3 regions of the Methylobacterium sp. WL18 genome follow, and region 3 is predicted to be linked to each of the others. Evidence: riboswitches for the same ligand, from Rfam matches in the RefSeq annotation. Region 3 holds a riboswitch; each other region holds the start of a gene.
The links. A riboswitch is a leader RNA that binds a small molecule or an ion and turns the genes downstream of it on or off. The one in region 3 is predicted to bind cobalamin.
Positions count from the first base shown of each region.

Region 1 (9,851 bases), on a different contig from region 3:
CCTGGATCGACCAGCGGATCAGTGAGCGCGTCGCCTCGGGGGGCGTGATCTCGTCCTGGCTCGTCTTTTTGGGGGCGGCGCGTTGGCGTGATGGCGGATCACCGCCAGCAGGGCGAAGGCCATCATCACCAGGCTCACGTGCCGGTGCCAGCCGTGCCAGGAGCGGGTCTCGTTGTGAGCCAGCCCGAGCTCGGACTTGGCCGTCTCGAACGCGTCCTCGATCGTCCAGCGCCGGCCCTCGACCGCCACCAGGGTCGCGATCGGCGTGCCGGCCGGGCACCAGGTCGTGAAGTATGCCCGCTCGCCATCGCTCAGGCTGCGGCGGATCAGGAGCCCGCGCGTCCACACGCTGGTTTGGTCGTCGTCGGCGCCAGCGAGGTCGGCCAACTCGCAATAGGCCCAGTCGTACAGTCGTGCCCCCTTGGTCCCCTCTCCCGCCGACAGGCGCGCCCAGGCCGACGGAGCGAGGCTGTCGGCGATCACCTCGGCGGTGCCGGCCACAGGCGGCTTGCCGACCCAGGCATTGAACCTGTGATCGGTCTTGACCCCGAGCACATAGCCCTTGCCCGCGCGGCGCAGCGCTTGTCCGATGTCGCCGATCCCGTAGACGGTGTCGGCCGCCACCCAGGAGAACGGCACGCCGGCGGCGATCGCCCGCTCGATCATCGCCAGCGCCAATCCCGGCTTGGTCGAAAAGCTCGTGCCCTCCGGCACGTGGGCGGCGGCTAATCGGGCCGGATCCGAGGTCCAGGTCTTGGGCAGGTACAAGGCCCGATCGATGAACGCATGACCGTGCCGCGAGGCGTAGGCCGCGAACACGCCGATCTGACAGTTCGTGATCTTGCCGGCCGAGCCGGTGTACTGGCGATGCACGCCGCACGAGGCTTTACCCTGCTTGAGAAAGCCGGCCTCATCCTGAGCCTGCCGAAGGATCGTCGAGAACCAGAACCGCGTCCGGGTCAGCCAGGGTCTCCAGGGCATAGTCCCGCACCACGTCGCGCAGGGCATCCGCATCCCAGCGTCCGCGCCCGAGCAGTGCTTGCTGACGCCAGGGCCCGGGATCGCCCGCGGCTTCCGACCGCATCCAACCCGTCTTGCGCCGCTCCGCGCCGAGCAGCCCATCCAGGAATGCCCCGGCCGAGGCCGCGACCCGCTCCTGCGTAAACAGCGGGCGCAAGCGTCCCTTCACCTCCCGCAGCGACGAGGCCCACAACTCCAGCGTCGCCTCGATCGAGGTCCCCGATGTCCATGATGCGCGAATCATGGTGACGCAGAGAGTCAGAACCTCGTCGAAAATGCAACTGTAATGCTAATCACCGGGCGTAGCAGCCGTTGCGCGGAATGTCCGCTATGGAGAAGCGGCCAAAGCTCTCTGAATGACCCACATGGGCGCAAAGCAGAACGACCGGTTTCGCGCTCATCGGCGATTCGGCATGGCGTAGTCTGGCCGGAAGCGGCACGTCCGCTTCGGAGACAGTTCGGGGCAAAAGCAGACGATCCTCTTACGACGCGCCGGCGTCCAAAGGGCGGGCGGCGACCGATCGAGAACCGTGCGGCGCTGACCGGCATCCTGGTCGTGCTGCGCTCAAGGCTACCGTGGGCGATGCTGCCGGCCAAGTTGGGTTGCGGCCCGGGCGTGACCTGCTGGCGACGCCTGCGCGATTGGCAAGCGGCCGGCGCGTGGCGCCGCTTGCATCCGACGCTCTTGGAGCACCTGCACGACGCCGGACAGATGATGGGAGCCGAGCAAGCCTGGACGGTGCCTCCGTCCCGGCGAAAAAGGGGGCTCTGCCACCGGCCCGAACCCGCCAGATCGAGGCAAGCCGGGCACGAAGCGCCACCGCGTCAGCGACGCGCGGCACGCCGCTCGGCTTCCGTCTGATCGGCGACAACAGCCACGACGCGCCGCAGATGGCCCCCACGCTCGACGCCCTCCCAGCGCTGCGGAGTGGCCGCCGGGACCGGCGTCGCCGACGCCTCGACACGCTGCACGCCGACAAGGCCTACGATGCCAGGTCCCGACGGAGGGAGTGCCGCACATGCGGGATCAGGCCGCGCATCGCCCGGAACGATGTCGAGAGTAGCCAGAGGCTCGACCGCCACCGCTGGGTGGTGGATCCTTCGACAAGCTCAGGATGAGGGCACCCACGCCTGGTTCAACCGCTTCCGCCGGTTGCCCATTCGCTACGAGCGGCGCGCGGACACCTACCAGGCCTTCACCAGCCTCGCCGCAAGCCTCATCACCGTTAACCAGATCCGAGCGTTGGTAGGCGTTTTAAGGCGGGATTGGCCCCCATGGATCAGGTGGCCTCACCGGCTGTGGCCCCGTCCGCCGCTCCTACCGGTTCGGCAATCCCCGCTGCTGACGCTCGCGACGGATGCTGTCGGCCTGGGCCATGATCTGCTTTCGAAGGCCTTCGAGACCGTCTCGCGTCTTTTCGTGCTCCGGGCCGGCCAGCGACGGATCGGGATAGAGCCGGTCCCATTCCAGGACCATCGAGATCGTACGCGCCAGCGTCGTGACGTCGCCGAAGGCATATTCGTTGACCGGCCGCCCGATCGTCTCGATCAGCGCGGCGAAAAGGGCCGGGTGCCCCGTCCGATCAAGATCGCGATGCGCCGCCAGGTAGCTGCGATAGCGCAGCTGTCCAGCATAGAACCAGAACGTCGCCTCGTCTCCGCGGCCCGCCCCGAGAAGGGGCGGCGCCTTCGCCATCACGTCGCTCGGAGGAAGCCGTGCAGCGGCTTCGGCGCCATCGGGCAGGTTGATCCCCTGTGCCGTCGCCGGGAGGGCCGTCAAGGAGGCCCACAGCGCAGCGATCGACAACGCGCCGCCACGGAGCCAGGATCTGCGATCCACCATGCTGCACCTCCTTCCTTCTGCCAGCAGTCCGGCTTCACGACTGGGCTTCGGCGGGCCCCTTGGCTCCGGCTTGGGGCAGACGGTTCTGTCAGGCCGTCGTGAGTGCGCCCGCTCTGCCTCGCGCGCAGGCCGAGCCGCCGCGTTCGGAGGGCAGTCGAGGACGTCACAAACTTGCTCGGGCCCGTGATAGCGCTAGCCGGGGCGGACGGGATTATCGCGGTGATCGGGTTCGAAACGGGGGACAATCGCGACGCGATCGGCTCGCCGCAGGGTCTCACGCTGGCCTGCGCCTCGGCTGAAGATCAGTGCGACGTGGCATCCTGCCAAGCGGCGTTGCCGCAGGCCGCTATCAGAGGCCGACCCAGCCGTCGACGTGGTGCAACAGTTTGTTCGGTTGGCCGACCGCGGGGATACATCGTCGGCCAGAGTGTCGCGTCGTCCCTTATGGACAGACCTGTCATTCTCGTTCGGTAACGGGGGGCGCCCCCGTCACGAAGGACCTCGTGCTTCATCCGCACCGCCCCGAGGCAGCGACCGATGCCGAACTTTATCGAGTCCAGCCTGCGCACCGCCGCTGAGGGGCTCGTAGCATTGGTGGCAGCCTGCAGCCGACTACGCCTGCCGGGGACGCCGCACCCCTTTGTCGTCGGTGTCCACGCGCCAATGCGTGAGGAGCTGACGCTTTGGAACTTACCGGTCACCGGGACGATCCCGGCAGGGCTCGACGGCCGCTACCTCAAGATGGGCGCCAACCCCGCCGGCCCGACGACGCGCGGTCACGATTGGTTCCTCGGCGACGGCATGGTGCATGGTCTACGTATCGAGAGCGGTAAAGCGCTGTGGTACCGCAACCGCTGGATCGGCTCGCGCGCGGCGTCCGCGGCGCTTGGCCGACCCGCCGCCCCCGGGCCGCGCCGGGGTGATGATACCGTCAACACCAACGTCGTCGAGATCGGCGGCCGCGCCTTCGCCGTGGTCGAGGCCGGCAGCTACCCTGTGGCGCTGTCAGAGGACCTGGAAACCCAACGCTACGATCCGTTCGACGGAACGCTCGCCGGCTCCTTCACGGGACACCCGCACCGCGACCCGGCGACCGGTGAGACACATGCCATCGCCTACGACGGCCGCGTCTGGGACCGCGTGCGCCACGTCGTCATCTCGCCCGCCGGTCGCGTCGTGCGAGACGTGTCGATCCCGGTCGAGCACGGCCCCTGCATCCACGATTGCGCGATCACCGCGCGCTTCGCGGTCGTGCTGGACCTGCCCGTCACCTTCTCGATGCGGGCTGTGCTGGCCGGCCACCGCTTCCCGTTCCGTTGGAACCCCACCCACAACGCCCGCGTCGGCCTGCTCCCCCGGCACGGCACCGCTGCCGACATCACGTGGTGCACGGTGGAGCCATGCTTCGTCTTCCACGTCGCCAACGGCTACGACACCACGGACGGGCAGGTGGTCCTCGACGTCATTGCGTACGAGACGGTGTTCGCCTCGGCCGGTGGCGGCTTCGACGCACCCGGACGGCTGGAGCGCTGGACCGCCGACCCCACGACGGGGCGGGTCGATCGGCAGATGATCGACCCCGCGGCGCAGGAGTTCCCCCGGATCGACGAGCGCCTATTCGGGCGGCCCCACCGATACGTCTACACGGGCTCAGTCCCCGCCGACGGCAACACGCAGCTCGTCGGCGCGACACGGCTCTACAAACACGATTTGGCGACCGGGGAGCGGCGCACGCACGAGTTCGGCGCCGCCCGTGTCCCGGGTGAGTTCGTATTCGTGCCGGCGGGGCCAGAGGCTGGCGAGGACGAGGGGTGGCTCGTCGGGCTCGTCATCGACACGGCGAGCGACACGACGGACTTCACCGTCCTCGACGCGCACGCGTTCGAGGCGCCGCCCGTCGCTACAGTCCACCTCGGGCATCGGATCCCACCAGGCTTCCACGGGAACTGGTTTCCAAAGCATTGCGCCGGGTGACTGTTGCCGGGCTCTTGGGGCGCCGGGGCGCGTTCACGTGCAAGAGCGTGCGATAGCCCACCTCGCCGCCCTCTGATGCAGCGGGCGTGGATCGGCTCATTTGCGTCGGGCTGGAGGATCTCGTCGAGCAGGGTGGCGCGCTCGTCGCTGAGTTTCCGGCAAGCGATCCGCCCCGGCCGGGACGGCGAGCCGGCATCGGTTGATGCCGAAATCTGCCGCCCGCGCGGATCAATGAGATCAACCGCAGGGTCGCCGTAGCCATAGCTTGAAGGCTCAGACGAAGACCGGGACACCCGGCTTCACTCACGCTCAAAGAACTAGAGATACTTGAGCCATGCGATATCGTGTCGAGCCGCCTTGACGCGCGAGAACCATGCTGTCGGCCAATAGAGTGGCGCGATCAGTCCGACATACCAGAGGACCACCCAGCCATAATTCGCGACGCCGAACACGGCGCCCTGCGTCGGCCCCCAGATGGCGACGGCGCCATGGTACAGGAGCCGCAGAATCGTGAGGTGGAGCAGGTAGAAGAACAACGGCGCTCCGCCGAACACCGCCAAAGCCGCGACGACCGAAGCTTCGCGCATCCGTTCCAGCGCGACGAGGAGCAGCGCTCCGATCCCGAGCGTCAGCAGCAGGAACAGCAGCGATGGCGGATACTTCGTGAGCGCGAGGAAGCTCATCGTGGTCCGGAGCGCATCGCCTTCGACCGCGAACCAGGGCTTGTCGCCGTAGCCATTCACCAGCCGCAGCACCGCGAACGCGACGAGCATCAAGCAGCAAAGAGCCATGAACCGGCGCTCGCGAGTGCGTTCCGCGACGCTCGGCAGGAACCACGGGCCGATCGCATAGCCGAGCACGATCACGCCGATCCATGGGATCACCGGATAGGTCGTCTTGGCGACCAGACCCAACGGCAACGCGATGACGTCGCGTTGGTGCAGCATCGCCCAGACCGGGAAGAGCGGTTGATCCGGCTGGAGGTGGAGAGGGTCGAGGAGGTTATGGCTGCAGACGATCAACAGCCCGACCGCGAACAGAGCCGGGCGTGGCAGACCGATCAGGGCCGCCAGGACGATCATGCAGACGCCGATGCACCAGATGACCTGCAGCCAGAGCGTCGGACTGGCCACGCCCCAGTACAGTTCCGACAGGTAGAGGACCTCCAGCGCCATCAGCACGAGGCCACGCTTCAGCAGGTAGGCCCGCGTCTCGGCCAGCGTGTGCCGGGTACCGAACAGGAATGCGGCAACGCCGGTCAGCGCGATGAAGATGGGCGCGCACAGGCTGACGACGAGGCGAGCCAGGGCCACGGCCGGCAGGGCGGTTCGGGCGTCGATGGGGTCGGCCACGGGCACGTGCAGGAACCAGGTCTCGCGCAGGTGGTCGAGGAGCATCAGCACCATCACCAGCCCGCGCAGGGCATCGATGGAGCCGATGCGGCCTGACGCGGCCGGTGCGCACGCCGACACCTTGGACGTTCCGGGATGCACCCTCATCAGAACCGCGCCGTCATGCTCACGGTGACCCGCCGAGGCTCGCCGACGCCGACCCAGAAGGTGTTGTAGGAGCGCTCGTAGGAGGTCGCGTCGAATATGTTGTCGACGTTGAGTCCGAAGCGCAGGTTCTCGTAGCGGTAGTAGGCCAGCGCGTCCGTCAGGATGTAACCCGGCAAGCGGAAGCTCTCGACGCCGGTGTCGCCGAGCCGCGAGCCGACCGCCCGGAACCCACCGCCGATCCCAAAACCCTTCCAGTCGCCCGCCTGGATCTCGTAGATGCCGAGCAGCGAGCCGCTATGGCGCGGGATGTTGAGCAGCGGCGAGCCGACCCGCAGCACCTCGTCGCGGGTGACCGCCGCGTCGATGAAGGCATAGCCGCCGATCACCCGGAACTCCGGCGTGACCTGCCCGACCAGGCTGACGTCGAAGCCCTGGCTGCGCACCGCCCCGGCGGCGATCTGGAAGAAGAAGTCCGCCGGGTCGGTGGTGAGCACGTTCTCCTTCTCGATGTGGAAGGCGGCGGCCGTCACGCTGAGGCCGTCGAACAGGTCGAGCTTGGCCCCGACCTCGTAGGCGAACCCGGTCTCGGGCGCGAAGGGCCGCGACGCGCTGTCGAAGCCGGTGTTGGGACGGAACGAGGCGGCGACGTTGCCGTAGAGGGCCAGGAACGACAGCGGCTGGTAGACGAGGCCGGCGCGGGGCGAGAACCCGGTGCGGTCCTGCTCGGTCCGTTCGTTCGCGACCTTGTCCCGGAAGGTCTGGTTGTAGAAGTCGGTGCGGTTGCCCAGCAGCAGCTTCCATTCCGGGCTGAGCGCGATCTGGTCCTGGAGGTAGACCGCCGTGTTGCCGACGTTCTCGCTGGCGCTGTAGCGGCGCGTGAACGGAGGCTTGGCCTGCCCGTAGACGGGGTTGAACAGGTCGATGGCGAAGGGGTCGAGGCGCGGGGTCGAGCGCAGCAGGTTCTCGGTGCTGTTGTAGCGCTCGTGCTCCAGGCCGAGCAGCAGGGTGTGGGCGATGGGCCCGGTCTCGAAGCGCCCGACGAGTTCGGCCTGGCCGATGGCGACGCCCCAGGTGAAGTCGTGCCGGCGGAACTCGCGCAAGAGCGTACGCCCGTCGTCGAGGATGCCGGTCGCGCCGGTCTGCAGGCCGGTCAGGCTGCCGGTGTTGAGGTGGGTGGCGACGCGGAGCTGCCAGTCGGTGTTGAAGGCGTGCTCCAGCCGCACCTGCAGGAGCGCGCTCTCGGACACGGAATCGTCGCCCGGCTCGCCGAAGAAGCGTGAGCGCGGGACGAGGCCGAGACGGTTGTTCACCGCGACGGTGCCCCGGTCGAAGGTCTGGCGGTTGCGCAGGTACTGCGCCTCGAACGTGATCTTGGTGTCGGGCGTGACCTGCCAGCTCACCACGGGCGCCAAGAGCACCCGGTCGCCGCCGACGAAGTCGCGAAAGCTGTCCTGGCGGGCGAGGACGCCGTTGAAGCGGTAGAGCACGCTGCCGTCCTCGCTCAGCGCACCGCCGGCATCGACCGTGGTGCGGGCGGTGCCGAAGCTGCCGAATAGCGTGCCCATCTCGACGAAGGGTCGGGCTACGGGCTGCTTGGTCAGGATGTTGACGGTCCCGCCCGGATCGCTGCGGCCGTAGAGGGCGCCGGCCGGGCCCTTCAGGACCTCGATGGACTGGACGTTCTGGGTGTCGGGGGCGCCATTGTAGCCGCGGGCGATGTTGAAGCCATTGAAGAAGATGTCCTGGGTCGCGAATCCCCGAACGGAGTAGAGGGCGAGGTTCTGGGCGCCAAAATCGTTCTGCTTTCCGACCCCGGGCACGTAATCGAGCGCGCGCTCGACGCGGGTCGCGGCTGTGTCAATCAGGACTTCCCGGGGGATCACGTCGACCTGCTGCGGCAGGTCGAGGCGGGGCGTGATCGTCTTGGTGCCGCTGTAGAGCTCCGGCACCCGGTAGGTCGGCGTGGCGGTAAGGGTACCCTCGACCGAGAGCGCGTCGAGGACCACGGCGGCCTCTTCGGACCGTGCGGCCTGCGCGGTGGCAAGGGAGGGAAACGCACAGGCGAGCGCCAGCACGGGCAGGATCGGGATCGACGCGGAGCGGGACAAAGCGGACGGCCTCGGGCAACGGCAGTGGCACGTCACCGCGAACGAGGCCGAAGCCATACGCACGCGCATGCTTCCGCACCCGCCGGGGCACCCCGCCCAGCGCGTTTCGCGTGTGACCACGACTGACGGCAGGTATCCTGGCTCGCGGGTCGTCGCCGCCTCACCGTCTTCCCGGGCGAGGCCGCCCAGTGACGTGGTGGTGAGAAAGCTCGCCGCTTACAGTTGCGGGGGCAGCCGCGGCATCGGACTGACCCTCATGGGTTGGTCCTCACCGCGTTCCCTTTTGATCCCCGAGGGGAACCGTCACGATTACCATCAGCCGCATTGCCGCATCGCGTCAACTCGAAAAGCAGGTTCTATGTACCGGTGTATCCAAGATGCGACAGCGCGGTTCCTTGGGCTGTCCTTAGAGTCTGTCCGAGATCATTGTGTTGTTTGGCAGAGCTTTCGTGTCATTGGGCGGATTGCGGCGAGCAAGAGGAAGGCGCGGGCTGTGCGTGAGCGGCATTCCCAGTCCTTGGCCAAGCGCCGACACCGGTTGAGCCAAGCAAACGTTCCCTCATCCTGAGCCTGTCGAAGGATCGACGATCCAGCGCTTGGGCAGCACGACGAAGCCCTTGGCCTAATCGGAGCGCTTGACGATCATCAGCCTGAGCCGACGGCATGCCCGGCGCAGTCCGGCCTTAAACGCCGGCCCCTGATAGCCGCCGTCCGCGTACAGCCGTAGCAGGAACCGGCAGCAGGCCACCCACGCATTCGGGGCCGGAACTCGATGATCGGGCTGGCCTGGACGCGCGCCGACAAACTTCGCGCGCCCAGGCCGACACACAACCCTCGCCTGCCGACAGACTTCCCGCGCTCGCGCAGGTCAGTCCCGCACCACCACCTTGGTGCCGACCCGGACCCGGTCGTAGAGATCGACCACGTCCTTGTTGGTCATGCGGATGCAGCCCGAGGACACCGCGGCGCCCATCGTCTCGGGCTCGTTCGAGCCGTGGATCCGGTAGAGCGACGAGCCGAGATAGAGGGCGCGGGCGCCCAGCGGGTTGTCCTGGCCGCCGGCCATGAAGCGCGGCAGGTCCGGGCGGCGGGCCAGCATCTGCTGCGGCGGACGCCAGGCCGGCCATTCCTTCTTCATCGTCACCGTCTTGGTACCGGACCAGGAAAAGCCCTGCCGGCCGACGCCGACGCCGTAGCGGATCGCCTCGCTGTTCCCGAGGATGTAGTAGAGCCGGCGCTGGCGGGTGGAGATCACGATGGTGCCGGGCTTCTCGGTGCTGTTCCAGCCGATCGTCTCGCGCGGGATCGCCTGGCTTCGGAAGACGTTCAGGAAATCCGCGAGCGGCCCGCTATCGATCGGGCCGGCGGAGGCGGGCGCGCTCCCCAGCAGGGCGCCTGCGAGCGCGA
Region 1 is NZ_VRVD01000094.1:368-10,218, reverse strand. It holds partial or broken gene FV228_RS10170 (IS701 family transposase) at 19-1,264, opposite strand; partial or broken gene FV228_RS10165 (IS5 family transposase) at 1,517-2,260, shown strand; gene FV228_RS33025 (hypothetical protein) at 2,339-2,863, opposite strand; gene FV228_RS10160 (carotenoid oxygenase family protein) at 3,401-4,837, shown strand; gene FV228_RS10155 (heparan-alpha-glucosaminide N-acetyltransferase domain-containing protein) at 5,155-6,309, opposite strand; gene FV228_RS10150 (TonB-dependent siderophore receptor) at 6,336-8,444, opposite strand; cobalamin riboswitch at 8,554-8,764, opposite strand; partial or broken gene FV228_RS34140 (transposase) at 8,868-9,177, opposite strand; gene FV228_RS10145 (L,D-transpeptidase) at 9,313-9,851, opposite strand, start outside.
Region 1: it holds a riboswitch for cobalamin, as region 3 does, so the genes downstream of both, FV228_RS10150 (TonB-dependent siderophore receptor) here and FV228_RS17595 (TonB-dependent receptor) in region 3, are expected to answer to the same signal.

Region 2 (10,615 bases), on a different contig from region 3:
CGCCTTGCCGGGCAGCCACTCGGTGGTGCCGTGGGTCCCGAGCTGTACCAGCGCATCGAAATTCTGCCGGAGCCCGAGGTGGAACGCCAGGTAGGCGTGGGTCGGGACGCGCTCGGGATCGTGGTAGCCGGACTTGCGGTCGGGGTCGCGACCACGGTCTGGCTGGAGGAAGAGCGCGAGTTTACCCGCACCAGCCGCAACAGCTTCGGCAGTCACACCGCGGCCCGCGGGTAACGCCACGTGCCCCCTCTCCCGTTCGGGAGAGGGTTGGGGTGAGGGATCAGGTCTTTCCGGACGAGGCGCATCCCTTACCCTGTCCCTCTCCCGAACGGGAGAGGGGACCCACGACTCCTCCGGCAAGGCGTGCGAAAGCTGCTTCGCTTCGAGGCTGCCCGGACCGCCGTGTGACGCTGGCCGACGTGCAGCGGCATCGACTGTGACCATCCGGAACCGGAAAAGATCACCGCGACACACCGGGTCGGCGGCCGGCTCGCCCCAGGCTGCGGTCAGCGCGTCACGCATTCCTGCCGGCAATCCGGCGAGCCAAGCGCCATAATCCGCCAGCGGCACCACGAACCCCGTCTCGCCCTCGGTAAGCGCCTGCATCAGCACGGCTGGTTCGGGCGGCAGGCCGGTCGCGTAACCCGACCCGGCAAGATCGGAAAAAATCGCGCGGGCGCTCTCGGGGGTGTCGAGGCCGACCGCGAAGCCGGCCCGGCCGCCGCGGGCGGGATAGTCGGACAGCACGACGGCCACCCGTCGCTCGGCCCGGGGGAGGGCGGCGAGACGCAGCCAGCCCGCCGCTCGTTCGGCCAGGGCTTCGATGCCGGCCGGATACGGAACCGCCCGGCGCTCGGCGAAGCCGGCGACCTCGGCGGCTTCTTCCTTGAACGAGATCGGGAAGCCGGAAAGCCGGCCATCGAATTCCGGCAGGGCGACCTGCATGGCGAGGTCGGGGGCGCCGAGGCCGCGGGCCGAAGCCTCCCAGGCCGCCTGGGGCGAGCCGACCGTGTAGGCCTGGAGCACCGGGCAATCGGCGCCATCGAGGACGAAGTCGATCCCGTCCTCCCGCGCCGAGAAGGCGGTGGCGGCGATCACCAGATCCGGCTTGCGGGCCCGCACGGCCTCGGCCACCGCCCGGGCCGCCTCGGGCTCCTTGAGGCTCGACACCGCCATCGGCAGCACGCCGATGCCGCGGGCGCGCAGCGACGCGACCAGGGTGACGAACGGCGCGGTATCGCCGCCCAGCACCGCGGAGCGATAGACCAGCAGCAAGACCAGGGGTGCCGTGCCGGTCCGCACGTCGGCCAGCGGAACCGCCGTCTCGGCTGCCGCGATGGCGATGGTCAGAGGCAGCGCGCCGCAGCCGGGGCACCAGGGAAACCCTCGTGGCAGCGGCTGAGGCGGCTCGACCACGCCGCCCGCACCGATCCGGACGGCCAGCAGGCGCAGCATCCGCCGCAGGTTCTCCGGGCCGCCGGCGCGAAAATATCCGTCGAGCTGTTCGGCGAGGTCCGGATCGGTGGAGAAGCCGGCGAGCCGTGGGTCCGGCCGGTCGTCGCCCGGCAGCACCGCCAGCACGACGCCGTGCGCCCGCGCCGCGGCGGCACAGCGCTCGATGCCGTAGCGCCAGTAATCCAGACCGCCGAGGCAGCGGATCACCACGATCTTCGCGCGGGCGACGACGCGCTCGACGTAGAGGTCCACCGACATCGGGTGCCGGAGCTTGGCGAGCTTGGCGAGCCGTAGGCTCGGCAGCCCGGGCTCTGTGGCATGGGCTTGGCCGATGCCGGCGAGGTCGCTGTCAGTGAACGACAGCACGACGAGATCGCCGGGCTCCTGCCCGAGATCCACCGCCGCCTCGCCCTCGTCGAGGGAGACCGTATCGATGCGGACGAGATGCATGGCGCGCCTCCTAGGCCACGCCGGATCGGGCGTGCGCGCAGCGTCTCAACGAGGGAGCGCGCGCGATCGCGATCATCCCGCGAGCGCCGCGGCGACGGCGCCCTGGTCGAAGCCCTTCAGGCCGATCACCACAAGGCGCCCGTCCCGGTTCTCGCCCGCCCGCCAGGGCCGGTCGAAATGGTGGGCGACGCGCCGGCCGACGCCCTGCACCACGAGGCGCATGGCCTTGCCCTCGACCTCGGCGAAGCCCTTGATCCGCAGCACGCCCGCGGCCTCGGCGGCCTTCTCGACGCGGGCCGCGAGGTCGCCGGCGGTGACGGCGGGGCGGATCGGCAGGGCCACGGTCTCGAAGTCGTCGTGTTCGTGGTCCTCGCCGTCGCCGTGATGCGAGGGGCGGGCGTCGAGGTCGTCCTCGGCCGCGGCGCCGAGCCCGAGCAGCACCAGCGGGTCGATGGCGCCGTTCTCGGTCTCCACCACCTTCACGGCGCGGGGCAGCTGCGCCTCGACCTCGGCACGAACCCGGGCGCGGGTCTCGGCGTCGAGCAGGTCGGACTTGTTGAGGACGACGAGGTCGGCGCAGAGGAGCTGGTCTTCGAACACTTCTTCCAGCGGGTTGTCGTGATCGACCGCTGTGTCGGCGGCGCGCTGGGCGGCCAGGGCTTCGGGATCCTCCGCGAAGGCACCCGTCGCCACGGCTGGCCCGTCCACCACGGCGACGACGCCGTCGACGGTGACCCGCGAGCGGATCGCCGGCCACTGGAACGCCTGGACCAGCGGCTTCGGCAGGGCGAGGCCGGAGGTTTCGATCAGGATGTGCTCCGGCGGCTCGGCGCGACCGAGCAGGCTCTCGAGCGCCGGCACGAAGTCGTCGGCGACCGTGCAGCAGATGCAGCCGTTCGGCAGCTCGACGATGGAATCCTCGGTGCAGCCCTCGACGCCGCAGGCGGCCAGGAACGACTTGTCGAAGCCGACATCGCCGAACTCGTTGACCAGGATCGCCAGGCGGCGGCCCTTGGCGTTCTCGATGACGTGGCGGACCAGCGTCGTCTTGCCGGCCCCGAGGAACCCGGTGACGATGGTGCAGGGGATCTTGGTCACGATGGTCATTCCGCAGCCTCCAAGGTGCCGGCCGGACGCGGGCGGGGATCGGGAAAGGGCGGGATGCGGGCGATCACGCCGGTCTTGAATGCGGCGGGGCGTTCCCGCCAGGGCACGATGCCGTCCGGCGTCGCCGCGTAGGCCGCGAGCCCGTCCAGGATGGTGGTTGCCGACTCGGCCGGGTCCATGTCGCCGTAGACGTAGGTCCAGCGGTTCCCGGATGCGACTGCCACGGAACAGGGCCGCTTGCACACCGACAGGCACTCGACGCCCTCGATCCGCAGCTGCCCGGCCGTGTTGCGCGCGTGCAGGGCATCGAGCAGGCGCGCGCCGGCTCGGGGCCCGTCCGGATCGTCGCCCGGGCGGCGGCAGGTCGTGCAGACGTAGAGGACGGTCTCGGGGAGGACGGCCTCAGGCATGGGCCGTCCCGCGCGCGCTTCCGTGGCCGAGAGCCTGCCAGGCCCAGCCGAAGCCGAGGCCGATCAGCATCCAGAAGACGAAGCTGATCGCCAGCGAACGCGCCGCGAACTGCGCCGCGAGCGCTGCGGGAAGCTCCGAGGACACCTCCGAAGCCAGCGGCGCGCCGGCGACGTGCGGTGCCACGATCAGCACGAGCCCGCCCAGGATCGCGATCAGTGAGCGCCGGATCGTGATCAGGTACAAGCCCATCCCGGTGGCGGCGGCGGTCATGACCCACCACGCCTGTCGGGCGGCGAGCGGTGCCGCCTCGCTGCCCGGCAATTCCGGCGGCAATCCCAGGCCCGGGGCCAGGGCGACGCTGGCAAAGCCCGCGATCGCGAACGCGACACCGACCTGACGCGTCGGCTCACGGCCGCAGGCCAGGATCGCCGCGCCGAGCAGGAGGGCATAGCCGACCCCGCCCACGAGCGTTGCCAGAGCCGTGAAGGCCATCCGGGGCAGGCCCTCGCCGGGCTGCCACTCGGGCGCGGCGTCGGGGGTAGCGTGATCGTGCCCGGCATGCGCCAGCACGACCGGAAGGCCCCGGTCGGCCTGATGCGTCTGCTTGGTCTCGTAGCGCTCGGCCGCCACGATCAGTGGTGAGGTCAGCGTCAACTCGAGGCCCGTCACGACGACGGCCGCGAGGAAGCCGGCGGCCAGGGCCGCCGACAGAAGCCGGATGATCATCCCTGCGCCAGGGGCGTCAGTGACAGGGGAAGTTCTGGGTGTGCCGGAAATCGTGCGCGGCGTTGTGCAGCGCGATCGCCGGCGAGAAGCCCGCCATGAACAGCAGGCCGAGGCCCAGGAAGGCCGCGAGCGCGACGGCGACCGGGCGCTCTCCGGCGCGGGTGCCGGTGGCGACGGGGGCGAGGGTCGAGGTGGTCATCAACATGTCTCCAGCCGCCCCACCGGCGGCATTGCGGGATCTCGTCGTGACGGCAGGTCTCCTGGCTCGCGGCTCGGCGCGCCTGCCGCCTTCCCGGATCGCTCCGGTGGCCTACTGGCAGACGCTCGCCGCTCACAGTTGCGGGGGCAGCCGCGGATTCGGGGTTCGCACCCCTCACCGCATTCCCTTTTCACCCCGTCGCCGGGGCACCGTCACGCCATCGTTGTAGACGCATGACAGCTCTCGCACAACGGACGCGCAGCGGAATCGTTTCCGACTCTTGGGGTACGGCGCGGATATGCGGGTCGGGCGGTCACCGGGCGCGTCGAAACGCGTCCGGGCGCGAGTCGCCGACGCGCGCTTCCGCCGTCGCAGCTTGGCCGTCGGCACCGGCGCCGTGTAACGGCCGGCGTGGACGATCCCGGTCCGTATCCGATTCTCGAACCCGTGAGCGTTGATGTCGATGCGTACCTTGTCGCTGGCCCTCGCCATCCTGGCGGCGGCGTCCCTTCCGGTCCGGGCCGACGACCGCGCCGCCGCGCTCGTCGCCGGGGGGCTTGTCGTGGGGAAGACCGACAGGATCGCCCTGGCCGCGGAGGAGCTGTACCTTTCGGAGCAGGCCGTGCGGATCGACTATCGGTTCCGGAACCAGACCGATGCCGACATCGAGACCACGATCACGTTCCCGATGCCCGACATCACCGGCGACTCCGAGATGCTGGTCTCGATTCCCGATCCGGCCCACGACAACTTCCTGAAGCTCCAGGCCGCGGTCGATGGCGAGCCGGTCGAAGCGCAGGTCGAGCAGCGGGCCTTCCTGATGCGGAGCGCCACACCGCCCGTGGAGATCACCGCCGAGCTCAAGGCACTGGGGATCCCGCTCGTGCCGACCACCGCGGCGACGGAAGCGGCCCTGCGCCGGCTCGGCGAGCGCCAGCGCCGCGACCTGATCGCTGCCGGGATCCTGGAGCGGCAGGAGCACAAGGACGGGACGATCGCGGACGCCCCGCTCTGGACGCTGAAATCGAAGTTCTGGCGCCGGCAGGTCTTCCCGGCCGGGCGCGAGATCGCGATCCGCCAGAGCTACGTTCCGAGCCTCGGGGGTCTCGCGAGCCTGTCCTACGGCGCGCCGACCCTCGACCCGGCGCAGAAGGCGCACTACGCGACCCGATATTGCACGGACCCGACCTTCGAGCGGGTGGCCCAGGCCCTGTATCGGCGGGCGAGTGCCGACGGCAGCCGGGCGTTCCAGGCCTACGAGCGATCCGTCTCCCACGTGATCACCTCCGGGGGCGACTGGGCCGGCCCGATCGGCGTGTTCAAGCTGGTCGTGGACAAGGGCGATCCCGCGACCCTGGTCTCGTTCTGCGGTGCCGAGGTGAAGAAGACCGGCCCGACGACCTTCGAGATGATCGCGAGGGACTACGTTCCGAAGCGGGATATCGATATCCTGCTGCTCAAGACCAGGTCGGGCGGATGAGACGGTCGGGCGGTCTCGAGCGCTCGCCGCCGAAGTGGATACCGGTTCGGCGTAAGCGAGCGCGTTGTATCAAGAACTGAGGGCCGTTCCCGATTGCCCCCCGATCGGGAACGGCCCTCACGGCGGGCCCATGGGCTTGACGGGCCGGGTTCGATACGGGCACCGCCGGGCGCGCCTTCCGGCCGCGTCCTCCGCGTCCGGTCCAGACCGCTTCGGAGACACGATGGCCCCGGCAGACGCCCCGACACCCGCCCTCGTCGATCTCGCCGCCGGCCGCGCCCCGCAGAGCGTCGTCGAGGCGGATGGGACCTGGCTGGAGCTCGACCTCGGCGGCCGCTTCCCGGTCCAGTCCGTCGTCGTGATCCCGGGCGGGGAGGGCGATTCGGTCGCGGAGGGCGCCATCCTGTTCTCGCAGGACGGCGCATCTTGGTCCGAACCCGGTATCGCGTTCCGTCAGGTCGAGTCGGGTGCGGGCACTGCCGTCATCGAGGCAGATGAGCGCGCCTGGACGCGCTTCGTGCGCGTCGCGATTCCGGCCGCGATGCCGAACGCCACGGTCCGGGTCATGTGCGAGGAGGCCGCGTTCGACCTGATCGCCCTGCGGGCCATGCTGGGCCTCGACGTGACGCTCCTGAACGAGAAGCCCGGCGCCAACGCCTTCACCGCCTACACCCTGGAGAGCAGTCCGGGCCGCACGAGCCGCGCCCTGGTGGGCGTGGCGGTGTACCAGAACGGCGCCTTCGGCAATTGCCTGATCCAGTACATCATCGCGCTGTCCGTCGCGAAGGCGCTGAACCTGAAATACGTGGCGGTTCCGAAGTTCGACCGCAGCAAGGTCATCTTCCTGACCGAGCGTCTGACCTGTGACGGCATCACCTTCCTGCCGCCGGACGAGCCGCTGCCGGCCGATGGGTATTTCCTGTCCGGCCTGTTCTTCGATCCGACGCAGTTCCAGCGGCAGGTGAGCCTCGACGCGCCGCCGGATTCACGGGCGATCATCCAGGGGATGATCCGCCCTTTGTTCAACGGCTTGCCGGCGACGTTCCCGCCCAAGCCTGATGACCAGCTCCTGATCCACATCCGCTCGGGCGACATCTTCAGCACCTGGGTCGACCCGCATTATCCCCAGCCGCCCTTCGCGTTCTACCGCATGGTGATCGACCGGCTGCTCGGCGAGGGCCGCATCCGTTCGGTAAAGCTGGTCTTCGAGAACCGGCTGAACCCGGTGATCGCCGAGGTCGAGGCCTACGCGCGGGGCCGCGGATTGCCGGTGGAGACGCAGAGCGAGTCGCTGATCGCCGACGTCACGGCCCTGGTGAACGGCCGCTACCTCGTGTTCGGCCTGGGGACCTTCGGCCCGGCGATCTGCCACCTGTCCGAGCGGGTCGAGCAGGTCTTCTACTTCGCGTCCAACTGGCCGCAGATCTTCCGGGGCATCCCGTCGATTGACCGGGTGGTCGAGGTCCGGGATTTGGAGGAGCGCTACATCAAGGTCGGCGAGTGGCAGAACACCGACACGCAGCGCCGGATGATGATCGAGTACCCGGCCGAGGCGCTGGCCTTCGACGACGCTGCCTGAGGATCAGGGCTTGTCCTCACGGTGCTCGACGGGGTCCGCGATCGCCCCGCGCGCCTGTACGGCATCCCGGTACAGGCGCTCGACGTCCCGCTTGAACGCGGCCCGGGAATCGTCCCGAGAGTAGAACATGTGGCCGCCGGGGTAGACCGCGAGGCTGACCCGCCCGGCGCCGTAGGCCGGCACCTGTGCGAGCAGGAGCTTCGAGGCGTAGTAGGGCGTCACGAGATCGGTGAAGCCGTGGGCGACGAGCACCCGGAGCCGGCCGTCCAGCGCCAGCACGCCCTTCAGGTTTGACAGCGCCTCCGGGGCCTGCCGGCCCGAGCCCCACGTCCAGCCGCGGTTCACGGCATTGTTCAGCAACTCGTAGCGCATGTTCGGCACCGGCCATTTCAACGTGCGCGCGTAGAGGTCGAGCATCGCGCTGGTCAGAGGCGCCTGAAGTGCGGTGAGCTGGGGGTCCTCGAAGCCCGATTGCGCTGCGTCCGGATTCGGGTCCCAGCCGGTGATGCCGGTGTCGTAGGCGCTGGTGACGCGCTGCTCCGCCCGGTCGAACTCGCGCTGGACGCTGCGGGTGGACAGGCGCGCCGCCTGCGCTTTCACGAAGGCTGCGTCGAACCCGGTGAAGGCCGCGACCTTGTCGGTCATGCGGGCGACGGCGGCCTTGTCGCCCGGGCCCTTGAGCAGGTCGGCGAGGTAGGGGCCCGCCGCGTAGGCCTCGGCGTCGCCGAGCAGAGCCGGGCTCGGCGCCGTGCCCGCCCGTTCGAGGGCGCCAGCCGCCAGGGACGGCAGCTTCAGCACGTAGCCCCAGGGATTGGCCCGCGGGGTCTCGAGCCAGCCGAAATCCAGCACCGGCGACAGCAACACCAGGCCGGACAGGCCAACGCCGATATCCTCCTGCAGCTTCTCGGTGATCAGCGGCCCGCGGAAGCCGCCGTAGCTCTCGCCGACGAAAAATTTCGGGCTCGCCATGCGGTCGTTGACCCGCAGGTAGCGGGCGATGACGGCCGCGAGCGTGGCGGCGTCGCTGTCGATGCTCCAGTAGCTCTTGCCGTTCCCGTCCGCGGCCCGGCTGTAGCCGGTGCCGACCGGATCGATGAAGACGAGGTCGGTGAAGTTGAGCCAGGTGCCATCATTGGGCGTCAACGCTACCGGTTGCGACGGGCTGATGCTGGCGCCCCCGGTCGGCAGCCGCCACGGGCCGATCGCCCCGATATTCAGGTAGGCGGACGCCGCCCCCGGACCGCCGTTGACCGCGAAGGTGACGGGGCGCTCGCGCCCGGACTGCGGGGCCATCGTGTAGGCGACGTAGGCCACCTCGGCCTGAAGCTTCCCGGCCTCGTCGACGAGCGGCAGGCTGCCGGCCGTGGCGGTAAAGTCGAGGGTCCGTCCATCGGGGAGCGTCACACTCTGGCGGGTGGTCGAGTCCGGCGGCAGGCGTCGGCCCTCCGGCCCGCGCGGCGCCGGCTTGGCCTCCGCTTGCGAGCCGGGATGGTGTGCGTCCTGCGCGTGGAGCGGCAGCGGCGCCGCCAGGGTCAGGACGAGCGCGGCATGCGCGAGACGCTTGCGGAGGAGCACGGTCAAGCCTTCTTGTTCCAGCGGCCCGAATCGTCCTGCTGCCAGTAGGCGACGGTGTGGCCCGCCTCCTTGGCCTGGCGCCACTGCTCGCGGGCGCGCAGCAGGGCGTCCTGGTCGGTCCCGTCGAACAGGATGCAGATCCGCTCGTAGCTCTGTGCGTCCGGCGGCAAGTCGGCGCCCTCCACCAGGAATCGGATGGAGGCCGTGTTGGGGTTCACGTCGCGGAGCGTCAGCACCACCGGCTGGCCGGCCGCGTCGGGATCCCGGTCGGTTCCGTGGGGTAGAAAACTCTCGTCGGAATAGGTCCACAGGTGGTCGTCGAGGGCCTGAAGCCGCTCCTCGGTGGCCGCCTGGATCGCGGCCTGCCAGCCCCGGCCGAGCGAGCGCTCGACGAGGTTCGGCAGCACCTTCTCCAGGGGCTGTCGCTGCATGTGGTAAAACAGGATCTCGGTCACGGTCCGACCGATATAGGGTTCGGGGCCACGGCGCGAGCAGCGGCGCGGAGCCGCGCCCCGGCGCTCAGACCAGCCGGCTCTGCTCGATCGCCGCGCCGACGAACCCCTTGAACAGCGGGTGCGGCTCGAACGGGCGCGACTTCAGCTCCGGGTGGAACTGCACGCCGATGAACCATGGGTGCCCGACATGCTCGACGGTCTCGGGCAGAAGCCCGTCCGGCGAAAGGCCGGAGAAGCGCAGACCCTTCGCTTCCAGCCGCTCGCGGTAGGCCATGTTGACCTCGTAGCGGTGGCGGTGGCGCTCCGAAATCTGCGTGGACCCATAGATCTGAGCGATCTTCGAATCAGGCTCGAGCTGCGCGTCGTAGGCGCCGAGCCGCATCGTGCCGCCGAGGTCGCCGACCGCGGCGCGGCGCTCCAGCTCGTTGCCGCGCAGCCACTCGGTCAGCAGCCCGACCACCGGCTCGGAGGTCTCGCCGAACTCGGTGGAGTTGGCGTCCGGGACGCCGGCCAGCGAGCGGGCGGCCTCGATCACCGCCATCTGCATGCCGAAGCAGATGCCGAAATACGGGATGCGCTTCTCGCGGGCGTAGCGGGCCGCGCGGATCTTGCCCTCTGCCCCGCGCTGGCCGAAGCCGCCGGGTACCAGAATGCCGTTCAGGCCTTCGAGGAACGGCGCGGGATCCTCGCGCTCGAACACCTCGGCCTCGATCCATTCGAGGTTGACCTTCACCCGATGGCTGATGCCGCCATGGATCAGCGCCTCGGTGAGCGACTTGTAGGCGTCCTTCAGGCCCGTGTACTTGCCCACGATGGCGATGGAGACCTCGCCCTCGGGGTTGCGCACCCGGTCCGATATGGTGGTCCAGCGCCCGAGATCCGGCTCCTCGCCGTGCTCCAGGCCGAAATGGCCGAGCACCTCCCGGTCGAGCCCGGCCTTCCGGTAGGAGAGCGGCACCTCGTAGATCGAGGCCACGTCGAGGGCCTCGATCACCGCGGTCTCGCGGACGTTGCAGAACAACGCGAGCTTGCGCCGCTCCTCGACCGGGATCGGCCGATCGCAGCGGCAGAGCAGGATGTCGGGCTGAATGCCGATCGAGCGCAGCTCTTTCACGGAGTGCTGGGTCGGCTTGGTCTTCAATTCGCCCGCCGACGGGATGTAGGGCAGCAGCGTCAGG
Region 2 is NZ_VRVD01000083.1:475-11,089, forward strand. It holds partial or broken gene FV228_RS09530 (cobaltochelatase subunit CobN) at 1-1,905, opposite strand, end outside; gene cobW (cobalamin biosynthesis protein CobW) at 1,978-3,012, opposite strand; gene FV228_RS09540 (DUF1636 domain-containing protein) at 3,009-3,422, opposite strand; gene FV228_RS09545 (CbtA family protein) at 3,415-4,149, opposite strand; gene FV228_RS09550 (CbtB domain-containing protein) at 4,166-4,348, opposite strand; cobalamin riboswitch at 4,382-4,577, opposite strand; gene FV228_RS09555 (DUF4424 domain-containing protein) at 4,806-5,828, shown strand; gene FV228_RS09560 (discoidin domain-containing protein) at 6,052-7,407, shown strand; gene FV228_RS09565 (peptidase S10) at 7,411-8,982, opposite strand; gene FV228_RS09570 (DNA polymerase III subunit chi) at 8,985-9,437, opposite strand; gene FV228_RS09575 (CTP synthase) at 9,502-10,615, opposite strand, start outside.
Region 2: it holds a riboswitch for cobalamin, as region 3 does, so the genes downstream of both, FV228_RS09550 (CbtB domain-containing protein) here and FV228_RS17595 (TonB-dependent receptor) in region 3, are expected to answer to the same signal.

Region 3 (5,892 bases):
GCCAGACAGCGGCAGGACGCGCAGCGCCAGGCCGGCAACAGACGCGAAGGAGAACGGACGGATGAAGCGGTACGTCCTCGCGACGGCGGCATTTATCTCTAGCGCTGTCCCGGCCGCCGCGAATGTCTGCGAGGCCGAGATGGGGCGCGCCTCCGCCCGCTACGGCGTGCCGCTGGGCGTGCTCTACGCCGTCGGCCTGACCGAGACCGGCAAGCGCGGTTCCCTCCAGCCCTACGCCATGAACATCGCCGGAACCGCCTATTTCGGGACGGGGCCGCGGGACGTGATCGCCCGCTTCACGGAAGCGCGCAGCAAGGGCATCCGCCTGATCGACCTCGGCTGCATGCAGATCAACCACCTCTATCACGGCGGCAAGTTCGGCTCGGTCGAGGCCATGATCGACCCGCACGCGAACGTCGAGTACGCCACCCAATTCCTCCAAGAGCTCAAGAAGCGCGAGGGCAGCTGGACGATGGCGGTGGCCCGCTACCATGCCGGGCCGAACAACAATGCGGCGCAGAAACAGTATATCTGCCGGGTTGTCGCCAACATGGTCGCGACCGGATTCGGGCAATGGACCCCGGCGGCGACGCAGTTCTGCCGGTGATGCCCCTTCGACCGGGGGTGGCCGCGGCCACGCTCGGTCACGGTGGCCGGCGCCGATCCGCCCCGCAGCAGGTCGCGTCGCTTTCGGCCGGGCGTCGAGAGACGCGGACGAGAAACGGATTCTTCAGCGCCAACAGCGCAGATTACTGACCACTCTATGCGGATGCTGCCTATTGGCCGCTCATACGTTGAGCAAGACGGCAAACGCCACCATCCTTCCGGGGCTGGGGGAGCAGGATGAACGACGCACCAGACCCGCCCGACGGCGCGTTCGCCAAGACGCTTCTGCTGTTCGCGGTGACCATCGCGATCATCGCGGTCTCGGCCTACATCCTGATCCGGATGGATTGAGCGCCGTCAGAGGATCTTGCAGCTTCCGTAGCTCATCCTGATCTCGCCGCGGTCCTCCGGATTCAGCTGCGCCTCGACGAAGTTCAGCTTGTTCAGGTCGATCAGAAGGAAATACACGCCGTTCTGGCACTTGATCGCGTTGCGCGGCGTCCGTTCGTTCAAGCGCGGCGACGCCACCTGACATTCGTAATAGTCGGAGCGCCCGGCGGAGAGGACGGTCAGCAAGCCGCCGCCGGAGACCATCGAGAAGGTCCGCGCCCGGTGCGGCTGCGGCTTCGCGCCCTCGGGGCCCGGGGCCGCGTCGAGCCCCACCGACACGTCCTCCGTACAGGTCATCGGGCGGCGCAACTGAGAGGCTGCCGGTGCAATGCTCAGGATGAGGACCGCACCAGCGAGCGCTACCCTGTGGGCGATCATCGGCGGCAGATCCGTGATTCGTGGGTAGTTCTAACCGACAAGCTAAGGCGTCGTCCGGCGATGTAAATCGCGCCTCCGCGGGTCGCGAAGCCGATCAACAGATTTACCGTCGCGCGCGATGTCACTTCATCTGCCATGACCGGTCAAGATGGTGCGATCGACAACACCGGCTCGTTCTATGCCGGTGGATCCGCGTCCCTGGCGGGAACCGCGTCCCGATGTATCGGGCGCGGCGGGATCCGCACGCGACGCGAGCGGATTGTCACGGGGCGCAGGCGCGCGAAAAGGGGAGGGACCCCGGCTGGAACCGCGATCCGGATCCGGCAGGGCCGTCCGGATCGTTGCGCCTGCCGCGCGCGGCTCGAGGTCGCGCTCCGACGACGTGGCTCCGGTTCGTCGCAGGAGCGCGCGTCAAAACAAGAGCTTAGAGCCGTTCCCGACCCAACGCGGTCGGGCACGGCTTTAGCGCGTCGGCGCAGCCGGGCCGGCCGCGTAGCTCGACACCGACGGGGGCAGGGCGGCGGGCGCCGGCGTTTCCGCCTTGGCGGCGCGGGTGTTGCGCTTCTCGTAGAAGGCGTTGCCGCCGGCCACGGCCACGTAGTGCATGTTCTTGTACGGGAAGTGGTGGCCGGCCGTGTGGAAATACATCGCCTTCCCGACCTTCGGGTGCCGCTCGCCCGCCAGCACCGCGTCGGCGGCGTCGGCCACCTTCTGAAGGTCGCGGTCCTGCATCGGCTTGGTCAGGACGCCGGGGGCGAACTGCCCGGGCTGCCCGACCACGGCACAGATGCCGCCCGGGAAGATCGCGGCCTCCATCCGGTTCATGACCACGGTGCCGACCGCCAGCAGGCCGGATTCGTCGCTGCGGTTCGATTCGAAATACATGGCCCGGCCGAGGCAGTCGCGCTCGGCGTCGGTGACCACCATCGACGGCTTGCGGTCGGGGATCGATCCTGTGGTCAGGGGTGACGCGGTGTTGCACGCACCGAGCCCGCCGGCGAGCGCCAGCGCGACCAGCCCGGAAACGGCCTTGATCCTCTCGCTACCCTGCATGCATCAGCGCTCCGTCCTCCGGCCTCGGGGCAGGGCGATCGCCCATCCCGGCGTCGCCACACTCGATCGTTGTACGCGCCAAGCTTGTGTGCACGTTCGCGGCGAGGATGTGGCGGGCCGTCATGCGTGGACCGCCCCGAACGCCGGCCTGCCCGCGCTGGCGGACCGGCGGATGGCCCTGGAACGCGGCCCCCCGGGGGACGGACCGGGGCCGCAGCGGGAGCCGCAGGTCCGGCCGGAAAAACGCTGCGGTGCCAAAACCATAGCGTCGCCCCCGAGCGTCCGGGATCCGAGGGAGCAGCCCCGCGGGCGGCGGATTCTTCCGGCGGAACCGGGAGCCGGGCGGGGGCCCGGTGTCATCCGATAGACACACACGCCGCCAACCGGTGCCGGGACGTTGACGGGACCCACGCCTTGGCCGGAATGTGGCCGGGACGGTTCCCTTCGGGGATCAAAAGGGAACGCGGTGAGGGGGGCTTCCCCGAAGCCGCGGCTGCCCCCGCAACTGTAAGCGGTGAGCCTTCTCGTCACCACGTCACTGGGCCGCCTCGCCCGGGAAGACGACGGGATGGCTGCGACCCGTGAGCCAGGAGACCTGCCGTCCGTCGTGGTCACACGCGAAACGCGCTGGGCGGGGTGTCCTGGCGGGTGCCGGGACGCCCGCGCGAGCGCGGTCGGCGCGGCCTCGTTCGCGGTGACGTGCCACTGCCGTCGCCCGAGGTCCGGTGCCCCATCCTGTCCCGCGCTGTGCGCTCTTGAAACTGTCCGTGCTGACGGCCCTCGCCCTGCTGCCTCCGGCGGCCTCCGCCCGGGACGGAACCCGGCCGAGCCCGGACGCCGAGGCGACGCTCGACGAGATCTCGGTCACCGCGGAGCCTTCCGCGCCGCCGCGGGGCGGGGTGGCCGCGAGTGCCGGCTATGTCGGCGGCGTGACCGGCATCGGCGGCCCGCTCCTGACCGTGGATTCCGCCAGCGCGGGGGTGATCACGGGCGCCCAGCTCAACAGCCGGCCGGTGACGCGTCCCGGCGAGGTGCTGGAGGCGGTGCCGGGCCTGATCGTCACCCAGCACAGCGGGGAGGGGAAGGCCAACCAGTTCTTCCTGCGCGGCTTCAACCTCGATCACGGCACCGACATCGCCCTGTTCCTGGACGGCATGCCGCTCAACATGCGCACCCACGCCCACGGCCAGGGCTATGCCGACATCAACTTCCTGATCCCCGAACTCGTCGGCGTGGTGGCGTTCCACAAGGGGCCGTACTTCGTCCGCGACGGCGACTTCGCCTCCGCCGGCTCGGTGCGGATCGACTATCTCGACACCGTCCAGAAGAACCTCGCGCTCACCGCCATCGGCAGCTTCGGCTACAAGCGGGCGCTCAGCATCGCCTCGACCCCGCTCGGCGACGGCAACCTCCTGGTTGCAGGTGACGCGCAGGTCTATGACGGGCCGTGGGTGGTCCCGGACGCCCTGCGCAAGATCAGCACCGTCGCCCGCTACAGCCAGGGCACGGCGCTCGACGGATTCTCGGTCACCGGCATGGCCTATGCGGGCCGCTGGACCGCCACCAACCAGATCCCCGAGCGGGCGGTCGCGCAGGGGCTGATCGGCCGCTACGGCACGATCAACCCCACGGATGGCGGCGATACGAGCCGCTTCTCGCTGTCCGGCCGCTTCAGCAGCACCGACGAAACCGGCCTGACCCGGGCCTCGGCCTACGTGATCCGCTCGCAGCTCAACCTGTTCAACGACTTCACCTATTTCCTCAACGATCCGGTCAGCGGCGACCAGTTCCACCAGCTCGACCAGCGCATCATCGGCGGCGGCGAGGCGCTGCACATCTTCCAGGGCGACCTGTTCGGGCGCCCGATGGAGAACGAGGTCGGCGTGCAGACCCGGACCGACAGCATCCGGGTCGGGCTGTTCAACACGACGAACCGGCAATACCGCTCGGGCGTGCTCGACGACCGCGTGCTGGAGACGAGCGGGGCCTTCTATTTCGACAACCGGGTGCGCTGGACCGACTGGCTGCGCACCAGCCTCGGCTTCCGCGCCGACGGCTACGCGGCCCGCGTCGCCTCGGACACGCCGGCCAATTCCGGGCGGGCGCGCGATGCCATCGTCAACCCGAAGCTCGGCCTGACCCTCGGTCCGTGGTTCGACACCGAACTCTACGTGAATTACGGCGGCGGCTTCCACTCGAACGACGTGCGCGGGGTGACCGCCACGGTCGATCCGGCGAGCCCCCTGTTCAACATCGCCCGCGCGCCGTTCCTGGTGCCCTCGACCGGCTACGAGGTCGGGCTGCGCAACCGCTCGATCGCCGGGCTGGAGACGAGCCTCGCCCTGTTCCGGCTCGACTTCGCGTCCGAAAACCTGTTCCAGGGCGACACCGGCACCACGGAGCCGAGCCGCCCGACCCGGCGCTTCGGGGTCGAGTGGACGAACCGCTACGCGCTCACGCCGTTCCTGTCGCTGGAGGGCGACCTGACGATCACCAACGCCCGGTTCTCCGACGTCGATCCGGTCGGCACCCGGGTGCCGGAGGCGCCCACCACCATCGCGTCGGCCGGCATCACCTTCGGCGAGCCGCTCGGCTGGTTCGGCTCCCTGCGGTTCCGGTATTTCGGGCCGCGCCCGCTGATCGAGGACAATTCCATCCGCTCGCGCCCGACCGCCCTGTTCAACGGCCGGGTCGGCTACGCCTTCGAGAACGGGGTCAGCGTCTCCCTCGACGTGCTGAACCTGACCAACAGCCGATCCGACCAGATCACCTACGCCTACGTCTCGCGCCTGCCCGGAGAGCCCGCCGAAGGCCTGATCGACCGCGTCTTCCACCCGGTCGAGCCCACGGCCGTGCGCCTCACCATCGCGGGCCGCTTCTGAGCGCGGCCCCGGCGGCCGGGGCGATGCGGCTCAGTGCTGGCCCTGCCCGGAGGCCAGGATGGCCACGCCCACCGCGATGATCGCGATCCCCACCAGCATGGTCGGGCTGATCGCCTCGCCGTACAGCCACGCGCCGCCGAGTGCGGCGCCGATCATGCCGACCCCCGACCAGATCGCGTAGACGACCCCGATCGGCAGCATGTCCATGCTGCTCGACATCAGCCACAGGGCGGTGCCGTAGCCGACCGCCACGATCAGGGTCGGCCCCGGCTTGGTCAGGCCGTCGGCGGCCTTCAGCGCCAGGGTGGCGGTGACCTCCGCGCCGATCGCGAGCCCGAGGATCAGGTAAGGGTTCATCGCGCGGAAGACCTTTTGTGCAGGCGCGGAGCCGGCTTCAAGTGAGCAACGGCTCTTCGGATCGCCAGGGACGATCAGGGAAGGACGATCAGACAAGGACGGCGGGTCGCGGTTTGTGCGCGGCAGCCTCCCCCCATAAGGTGCCGCGAGGGTTCGGGAGTCCTTGTCCGCCGAATCGATGAAGATTTTCGAATCCCCCGCGCCGGGCACGCGCGGCGGAGCCCCG
Region 3 is NZ_VRVD01000262.1:197-6,088, reverse strand. It holds partial or broken gene FV228_RS17615 (flagellar hook-length control protein FliK) at 1-102, shown strand, start outside; gene FV228_RS17610 (transglycosylase SLT domain-containing protein) at 62-607, shown strand; gene FV228_RS17605 (hypothetical protein) at 964-1,374, opposite strand; gene FV228_RS17600 (cell wall hydrolase) at 1,837-2,427, opposite strand; cobalamin riboswitch at 2,846-3,045, shown strand; gene FV228_RS17595 (TonB-dependent receptor) at 3,285-5,309, shown strand; gene FV228_RS17590 (multidrug efflux SMR transporter) at 5,340-5,666, opposite strand.